2 regions of the Bacillus mojavensis genome follow, and region 2 is predicted to be linked to the other one. Evidence: predicted binding sites of a transcription regulator. Region 2 holds the regulator's gene; the other holds the start of a gene.
The links. Region 2 encodes NrdR, which represses ribonucleotide reductase genes. Its sites were predicted from a motif close to AACACNATATATNGTGTT; they were not measured.
Positions count from the first base shown of each region.

Region 1: the regulator NrdR is predicted to act here: its motif matches at 2,250-2,267, upstream of nrdI (class Ib ribonucleoside-diphosphate reductase assembly flavoprotein NrdI).

Region 1 is NZ_CP051464.1:1,802,976-1,806,930, forward strand. It holds gene amyS (alpha-amylase) at 1-1,356, shown strand, start outside; gene HC660_RS09350 (YmzC family protein) at 1,494-1,766, shown strand; gene HC660_RS09355 (hypothetical protein) at 1,848-2,078, shown strand; gene nrdI (class Ib ribonucleoside-diphosphate reductase assembly flavoprotein NrdI) at 2,311-2,703, shown strand; gene nrdE (class 1b ribonucleoside-diphosphate reductase subunit alpha) at 2,663-3,955, shown strand, end outside.
Region 2 is NZ_CP051464.1:2,768,791-2,772,745, forward strand. It holds gene dnaI (primosomal protein DnaI) at 1-693, opposite strand, end outside; gene dnaB (replicative helicase loading/DNA remodeling protein DnaB) at 721-2,142, opposite strand; gene nrdR (transcriptional regulator NrdR) at 2,255-2,713, opposite strand; gene speD (adenosylmethionine decarboxylase) at 2,988-3,368, opposite strand; gene HC660_RS14585 (glyceraldehyde-3-phosphate dehydrogenase) at 3,606-3,955, opposite strand, start outside.

The DNA.
Region 1 (3,955 bases), 970 kb from region 2:
ATCGGAATCACTGCTGTATGGATTCCTCCTGCATACAAAGGAACAAGTCAATCTGACAATGGATATGGCCCATATGATTTGTACGATTTAGGAGAATTTCAGCAAAAAGGGACGGTGAGGACAAAATACGGCACAAAGCATGAGCTTCAGTCAGCGATCAGCTCCCTGCATTCGCAAAACATCCAGGTATATGGTGATGTCGTTTTGAATCATAAGGCGGGCGCGGATGCAACAGAAGATGTAAGGGCGGTCGAAGTGAATCCGAACGATAGGAATCAGGAAATATCAGGAGAGTATCAAATAAAAGCATGGACAGACTTTCATTACCCAGGCCGCGGAAGCACGTACAGCGATTTTAAGTGGCATTGGTATCATTTCGACGGAGCAGATTGGGACGAATCCCGAAAGCTGAACCGCATCTATAAATTTCAAGGGGATGGAAAGGCATGGGATTGGGAAGTATCCAGGGAAAACGGCAACTACGATTATTTGATGTATGCAGACGTCGACTATGATCATCCGGATGTTGTCGCAGAAACAAAAAGATGGGGTACCTGGTATGCGAACGAGCTTCAACTCGACGGTTTTCGGCTTGACGCTGTTAAACACATTAAATTTTCGTTTCTGAGTGATTGGGTAAAGGCAGTCAGGCAATCAACAGGAAAGGAAATGTTTACAGTTGCAGAGTATTGGCAAAATAACCTGAACGAACTCGAAAACTATTTGAATAAAACTGATTTTAAGCAATCCGTTTTTGATGTCCCGCTTCATTATCATTTGCAGGCTGCATCCTCACAAGGGGGCGGCTATGATATGAGACATTTGCTGGATGGCACTGTCGTAGCGAAGCATCCTATGCAAGCGGTAACCTTTGTGGAAAATCATGATACACAGCCGGGGCAATCTTTGGAGTCGACTGTACAAACATGGTTTAAGCCGCTCGCGTATGCCTTCATATTAACGAGAGAGGCTGGTTACCCGCAGGTTTTCTATGGAGATATGTATGGAACAAAGGGATCATCATCAAGGGAAATTCCGGTGCTCAAAAATAAAATAGAACCTATCTTAAAAGCACGTAAACATTATGCATACGGGACCCAGCATGATTATTTAGATCATGAGGATGTGATTGGCTGGACGAGGGAAGGTGATCAATCGGCCGCCCAATCAGGATTGGCCGCTTTAATCACAGACGGTTCCGGCGGGTCAAAGAGGATGTACGTCGGGAAGCAAAATGCCGGCGAGACATGGTATGACATCACTGGGAACCGCTCCGCTCCTGTTACGATTGGTTCTGATGGATGGGGAGAGTTTCATGTAAATGGGGGTTCAGTATCTATTTATGTACAGAAGTAAGAAATAGAGGGGCTGAGAAACTAGCACAGCAGCCTCTCTTGTTTATTTTATCTTGCGTGGTCTACTTGATAACGAGAACATAAAAAGGGGTGAAATGTATATAATGTAAAAAATTTGAACGTTAGGGGAGTTAATGAATGTTTTCTGAATTCGAAGCGGAGTTAAGACGAATCAGAATTGCACTTGTCTGGATTGCCGTGTTTTTATTGTTTGGTGCGTGCGGGAGAGATGAAACAGTGATTGAAACAGATAGCGGAGATTCTTATGAAACGCCCCAGCCAAGCTCATTTCCGCTTGAAAATAACCATTTTGGAATCGTAAATGACGGCAATATAGAAATTTATGAGTATAATGAGGCTGATAACAAGGTAAAGCTTAAAAAAGAGTATCCATCTGATGAGCTTGAATAAAATTCACAAGCATGGAATTTTACAAAGCAGACGCAGGCCGCTAAACTGAATACTGACACAGAACATACAGAGGGTGAAATGATGAAGCATAAGATTGTTGTCAATCACTGGGAAGAAATCTGTGAAGACGATTCCTGCTATGAATATGGAACGAGTATTATTGTTAATGGAAAAGAATTAATTAGAGAAGCCTCAATTATAAGCGCATTGAAGGCAGTTTTAGAAGAAATCGGCGCTGACGCAGAAATAGAAGAAACTGTCGAAAGCGAAAAATGCTGTGACAGTATAAGAAAAAAAAATCTAGACTACTAAGCAGTTTTTTTTCGTGTTATGATATACATCGGCTTAAAAACGACACTTCGAGTAGGATGAGAGATGATTCTCGTTCTGCTCTCTTTTTTGGGCCCTGATGAGGGTGCCAGAGAGAAAATATGAATTTTTTATTAAAACGAATCTATATATTGTGTTTTTGCCAGAGGGTAGTATACTATATATAGTGTTAGTGGTTGAGAGATTCATATTTTTTGATAGGTCGTGATAAAACGTGGTACAAATCATATTTGATTCAAAAACAGGGAATGTTCAGCGCTTTGTAAATAAGATAGGCCTTCAGCAGATCCGCAAGGTGGACGAAATTGACCATCTGGACACTCCGTTTGTTTTGGTCACCTACACGACAAACTTCGGCCAAGTACCGGCATCAACACAATCATTTCTCGAAAAATACGCCCATCTCTTATTAGGCGTCGCTGCGAGCGGCAATAAAGTATGGGGCGATAACTTTGCGAAAAGCGCCGATACTATTTCAAGACAATATCAGGTGCCGATTTTGCACAAATTTGAACTCAGCGGCACATCTAAAGACGTTGAATTGTTTACTCAGGAGGTAGAAAGAGTTGTCACAAAATCAAGTGCCAAAATGGATCCAGTTAAATAACGAAATCATGATCCAAAAAGATGGAAAATTTCAGTTTGATAAGGATAAAGAGGCTGTACATAGCTATTTTGTAGATTATATCAATCAAAACACAGTATTCTTTCACGATTTAAAAGAGAAGCTGGATTATTTGATTGAAAATCAATACTATGAAGAAGAGTTTTTAAGCCTTTATTCTTTTGAAGACATTAAAGAAGTGTTTAAGACAGCTTACGCTAAGAAGTTTCGTTTTCCTTCCTTCATGAGTGCGTTTAAATTCTATAATGACTATGCTTTGAAAACGAATGACAAGAAAAAAATCCTCGAGCGTTATGAGGACCGGATCTCAATTGTTGCGCTGTTCTTCGCAAACGGCGACACTGAGAAAGCAAAAGAATATGTGAACCTGATGATTAATCAGGAATATCAGCCGAGCACACCGACATTTTTGAACGCGGGCAGAAAACGCCGCGGAGAACTTGTGAGCTGCTTCTTGCTCGAAGTCAATGATTCTTTAAACGACATTTCAAGAGCGATCGATATTTCCATGCAGCTTTCTAAACTGGGCGGCGGGGTTTCTCTTAACCTGTCCAAACTTCGCGCAAAAGGTGAAGCCATCAAAGATGTTGAGAATGCCACAAAAGGCGTTGTAGGCGTCATGAAGCTTCTTGATAACGCCTTCCGATATGCTGACCAAATGGGACAAAGACAAGGATCAGGCGCGGCGTATTTAAACATTTTCCATCGCGATATCAATGATTTTCTCGATACGAAAAAGATTTCTGCCGACGAGGATGTGCGCGTCAAAACACTTTCTATCGGTGTGGTCATTCCGGACAAGTTCGTTGAGCTTGCGCGTGAGGACAAAGCGGCTTATGTATTCTATCCGCATACCATCTATAAAGAGTACGGACAGCACATGGACGAAATGGACATGAATGAAATGTACGACAAGTTCGTCGACAACCCTCGGGTGAAAAAAGAGAAAATCAACCCGCGGAAATTGCTTGAAAAACTGGCGGTGCTTCGTTCTGAATCAGGCTATCCATACATCATGTTCCAGGATAATGTCAACAAAGTACATGCGAATAACCATATTTCAAAGGTGAAATTTTCTAACCTTTGCTCCGAAGTGCTGCAGGCATCTCAGGTTTCTTCTTACACAGACTACGATGTAGAAGATGAAATCGGTTTGGATATTTCCTGCAACCTTGGATCGCTTAACATTCTCAACGTGATGGAGCACAAATCAATTGAAAAGACTGTTAAGCTT
Region 2 (3,955 bases):
GATGTCGTCGAGCATCAGTACAGGCGTTGTTTTTACCATGTTCAGCTTTTCTTCCAATGAATGATCTTGAAGCGAGTTTTTCAGCTCTCTGACAAATTCGGGCACATAGACGATCATGGAGGAATACTCTTTTTCCGCCAGCTCATTGGCAATAGCGGCGAGCATAAAGGTTTTCCCTACGCCGAACTTGCCGTACAAATACAATCCTTTCCCTTTTCCCGTCTCATTATAGCTTTTCAGAAAATCCGTGACATGCTGGAACATTGCAAGTCTGCTCGGGTCATTAATATCGACCTGCTGGAACGTCGCTCCGAGAAGATCCTGTTGAATATACATGCTTTTCATGAGAGACTTCTGTTTTTTCTGCTGATCGAGCTTTCGTTTGACCGGACATTCGTAATACTCGATATCAATAGAGCGGCCGGTCATCACAAGCTTCGGATGGTAGCCCTCCAACAGATTATTGCTGTTTTCGTCTTCTGAACAATAAGAGCAGTGCTTGCTCTGTCCAATATATTCATAAAGCTTATTTAAGCTTCTTTCAATCATTTTTTGATCGATGACGTCTTCATTTTCCTTCAAAAATGCCTGAACGTCCTGATCCTTCATCACTTTTTCCTTCATTTGTTCAAGACGCTTTTGGAAATCCGGTCTGCCGGTTACGCCCTGCAGGGAACGGCTGATTGGTTCCATGTATTACTTCACCCCGCATCTCTGCTCTTAATAGGCAGAGTATTTTTTCAGTTTTTTCATTTCTTCCATCATCTTTTTCTTCTGTTCTTCCAAGTCCTGTTCATGTAGCATCTGCTGTCCGGTTTCAGAATCGGACGCCGATTTCTTTTCTTTCATCCAGTCAGGAAGTTTTTCTTCGCGAATCACTTTTTGATTTCGTTTAGAAGCTTGGCTCGTTTTACCTTCAGCCCATTCAAGATACTGGCGGTTTTCTTCTATGGCAAGCTTCATCGCTTCTCTGACCGTTTTGACTTTTTTGCGCGCCCAATGGGAGGCAATTTTTTGTATATAGTTTTTCGACAGCTTCATGTCGGTTTTCAGCATGACATAATAAATTAACACATTTATGACGCCTGGTTCCAGCTTCTGTTCAAACATAATCTCTTCTATAATTTTCAAATCTGCTTTTGACGGTTCGGTTCCGTCCGCGATATCCTGAAGAAGCTTTTTCGGTGAGATGACCTCCAGCAATGCGATCAGCTCACTATCCAGCGAATCCTCTTCTGCCGGTTTTGCGCCTTCACGCAGATGTACCGGCTGTGTTTTCTCCACTAAGTCCGGGAGCTGTCCGTTCCTCTCGATTTGGTACCAGTCGCTTGCCGCTTTTCTTAAAGCTTCGGTGGTAATCACTTCATGCTCATCGATCGCGCTCATGACGACGTTTTGCATCTGCAAAGGATCAATGCCGTACAAATAAGAAAGCTTTTTAATCGTTTCCCGCACCTGCTGTGTCATTGCTTTTCTCGGAATCATCGTCTCCGAAAGCCCCGCTAAAAACAAATCAAAATCGAACACATCCTCTGTAACGGTATAGGACGGAGCCTGTCCGACAGTTGTATACTCTCTTCCCGTCGCCAGTCTCACCGTTTCCTCCATGTCGGATGTAAGCTTCCATTCACTCGGCTGCAGCGATTCAAACGCATGGTTAAACGGCCTTGTAATTTCTTTGGCATCTTCTGAAATCGCCGGATGCGTAAAAAATTGTTTTAACTGCTGATATTTTGTTTTTCCGACTCTGTTATATAAAAAAACGTTCAGCATGCCGTCTTCGAAAAATTCATTCGGCCGCAGCGGCGGCAGCAGTTCATATATAAAGAGGCGCTCCTGCCGCTCGGATTCTTTCATATATACTTTCAGCAATCCGATGCCCTCGAGCTTTCCCTGTTCCTGATGGATCGTTTTCAAATTGGACTGAGTCATTCCCATCAGCTGTCTATGTGTGGATTCTCCGCCCCACAGTCGGTTTTGTTCAAGTTCTCCCCACAATGTCATATAAAGAGAGAATGCAACAGGGCCGATTAAGGGCTGGTACAGTTGTGTAATAATTTGTCTGTCAATATCCTGCAGCATTGATTTGCTTTTCACCACATAAGGGTCTACAGGCAGTACATCTTTCCAATAGTCAGCCATACATTCTCAAACCTTCCGATTATGTTTCTACCCTCATTTTACACCGTTTCGAATATCTATCAAATGCCAATTTTGCACATGAGAAAAGAGCTAGAAGAATCCTTTTAGCTCTTTAACGCTCTTTCTTTATTAAATCTTTTAATTCATCGATAAAGACATTAATATCTTTAAACTGCCGATAGACGGACGCGAACCGCACGTATGCGACTTCATCAACCTTAGCCAGGCGGTCCATGACCATCTCTCCGACGAACTCGCTTTTCACTTCGGAACAGCCTTGGTTGCGCAGTTCTTTTTCAATGTCAAAACACATATCTTCCAGCGTCTTGAGTGAAACAGGTCTTTTTTCACATGCTTTAATAAGGCCGCGCAGCATTTTTTCCCTGCTGAATTCCTCTCGCACGCCTTCTTTTTTTACAACGATGAGCGGGGTTTCCTCCACTTTCTCAAAGGTAGTAAAGCGGTAATGGCAGGCTTCGCATTCACGTCTTCTGCGAATGGATTTTCCGTCATCCACAGGCCGTGAATCGAGGACTCGTGTTCCGTTATGCTGGCATGAAGGACATTTCAATAAAATCAGCTCCCAACTATTTCGTTCCCTGCAATGTATATTCGGCAGCCTCCGGCTATAAAAGTGATGTGACAGGCATCTGTCGGGAGAGCCGTTGTTTAGGCTGTATCTAACAGCATCAGGCGGTTTATGACATATCTCTTTCTTATTTTACAAAAAAAACGAAAAAAGAAAAAGCTGGCCGCCCCTGTTTGTTCATAAAAATAAAAGGAGCATAAGCTAAAAAGCGCGTAACGGCTTTCTAGCTCCAGCTCCCTTTGTGTTCGTGTTTACTTTATAGTACTTTCGCTTGCGCCTGTTTAATCTGCACAGGCCCCATTCCTCTTGGTATTTCAATGTTTTCTCTTGTATCAGCATGTAATGCCTCTGCAATGTAGTCAGCAGCGACATTAGGATCTAAGTCTCCACAAGTATAAACATCAATGCTTGCATATCCGTGCTCAGGAAAACTGTGAATCGTTAAATGTGATTCAGAAATGATAACGACTCCGCTTACGCCTTGCGGTGCAAATTTGTGAAATGCAACCTCGCGCACCTCAGCTCCTGATTTTAAAGCAGCATTTACAAACGTTTTCTCAATAAAATCCATGTCATTCAGCTTATCAAAATCGCATCCCCATAGCTCGGAGATAACGTGACGCCCCATTGTTTCCATAGTCATGGACCCCCCTTAACAAGAATTAAAAAGTGAAGTTCCAACAACTGGGTCGGCTATTTACCACGGGGGAAAGTTAGTCCGGAGAGGTCCTAACCCTTTAAGTAATCCCGAAACAGTCTCAAGCAAGAAGTTCACGAAAAATAGTATACTGTGTTTAAGTCTAATTTGCAAGAAGCGTTTTTTCAGAAATTTGCTGTTAAGGGTTTTTTCTTAAATTGTGTCCATGACCTTATTCTATACAACAGATGGATGTTTCATTCGTGCCGCCACATGGCGGATGAGATCAACTACTCTGCATGAGTAGCCCCATTCATTGTCATACCATGCGAGAACCTTTACTTTCCTGTCTTCCATCACCATTGTCGTAAGCCCGTCAATAACCGCCGAATGCGGATTCGTATTATAATCTGTCGACACGAGCGGTTCATCCGAATAATCAAGCACTCCGTACATTGACGTTTTGGCAGCCTGCCTGAATGCTTCGTTTACCTTTTCTGCCGTTACATCCGTTTTCAAGTCGACAACAAGATCAACTAATGAGACGTTCGGAACAGGCACACGCAAAGCGAGACCATGAAGCTTTC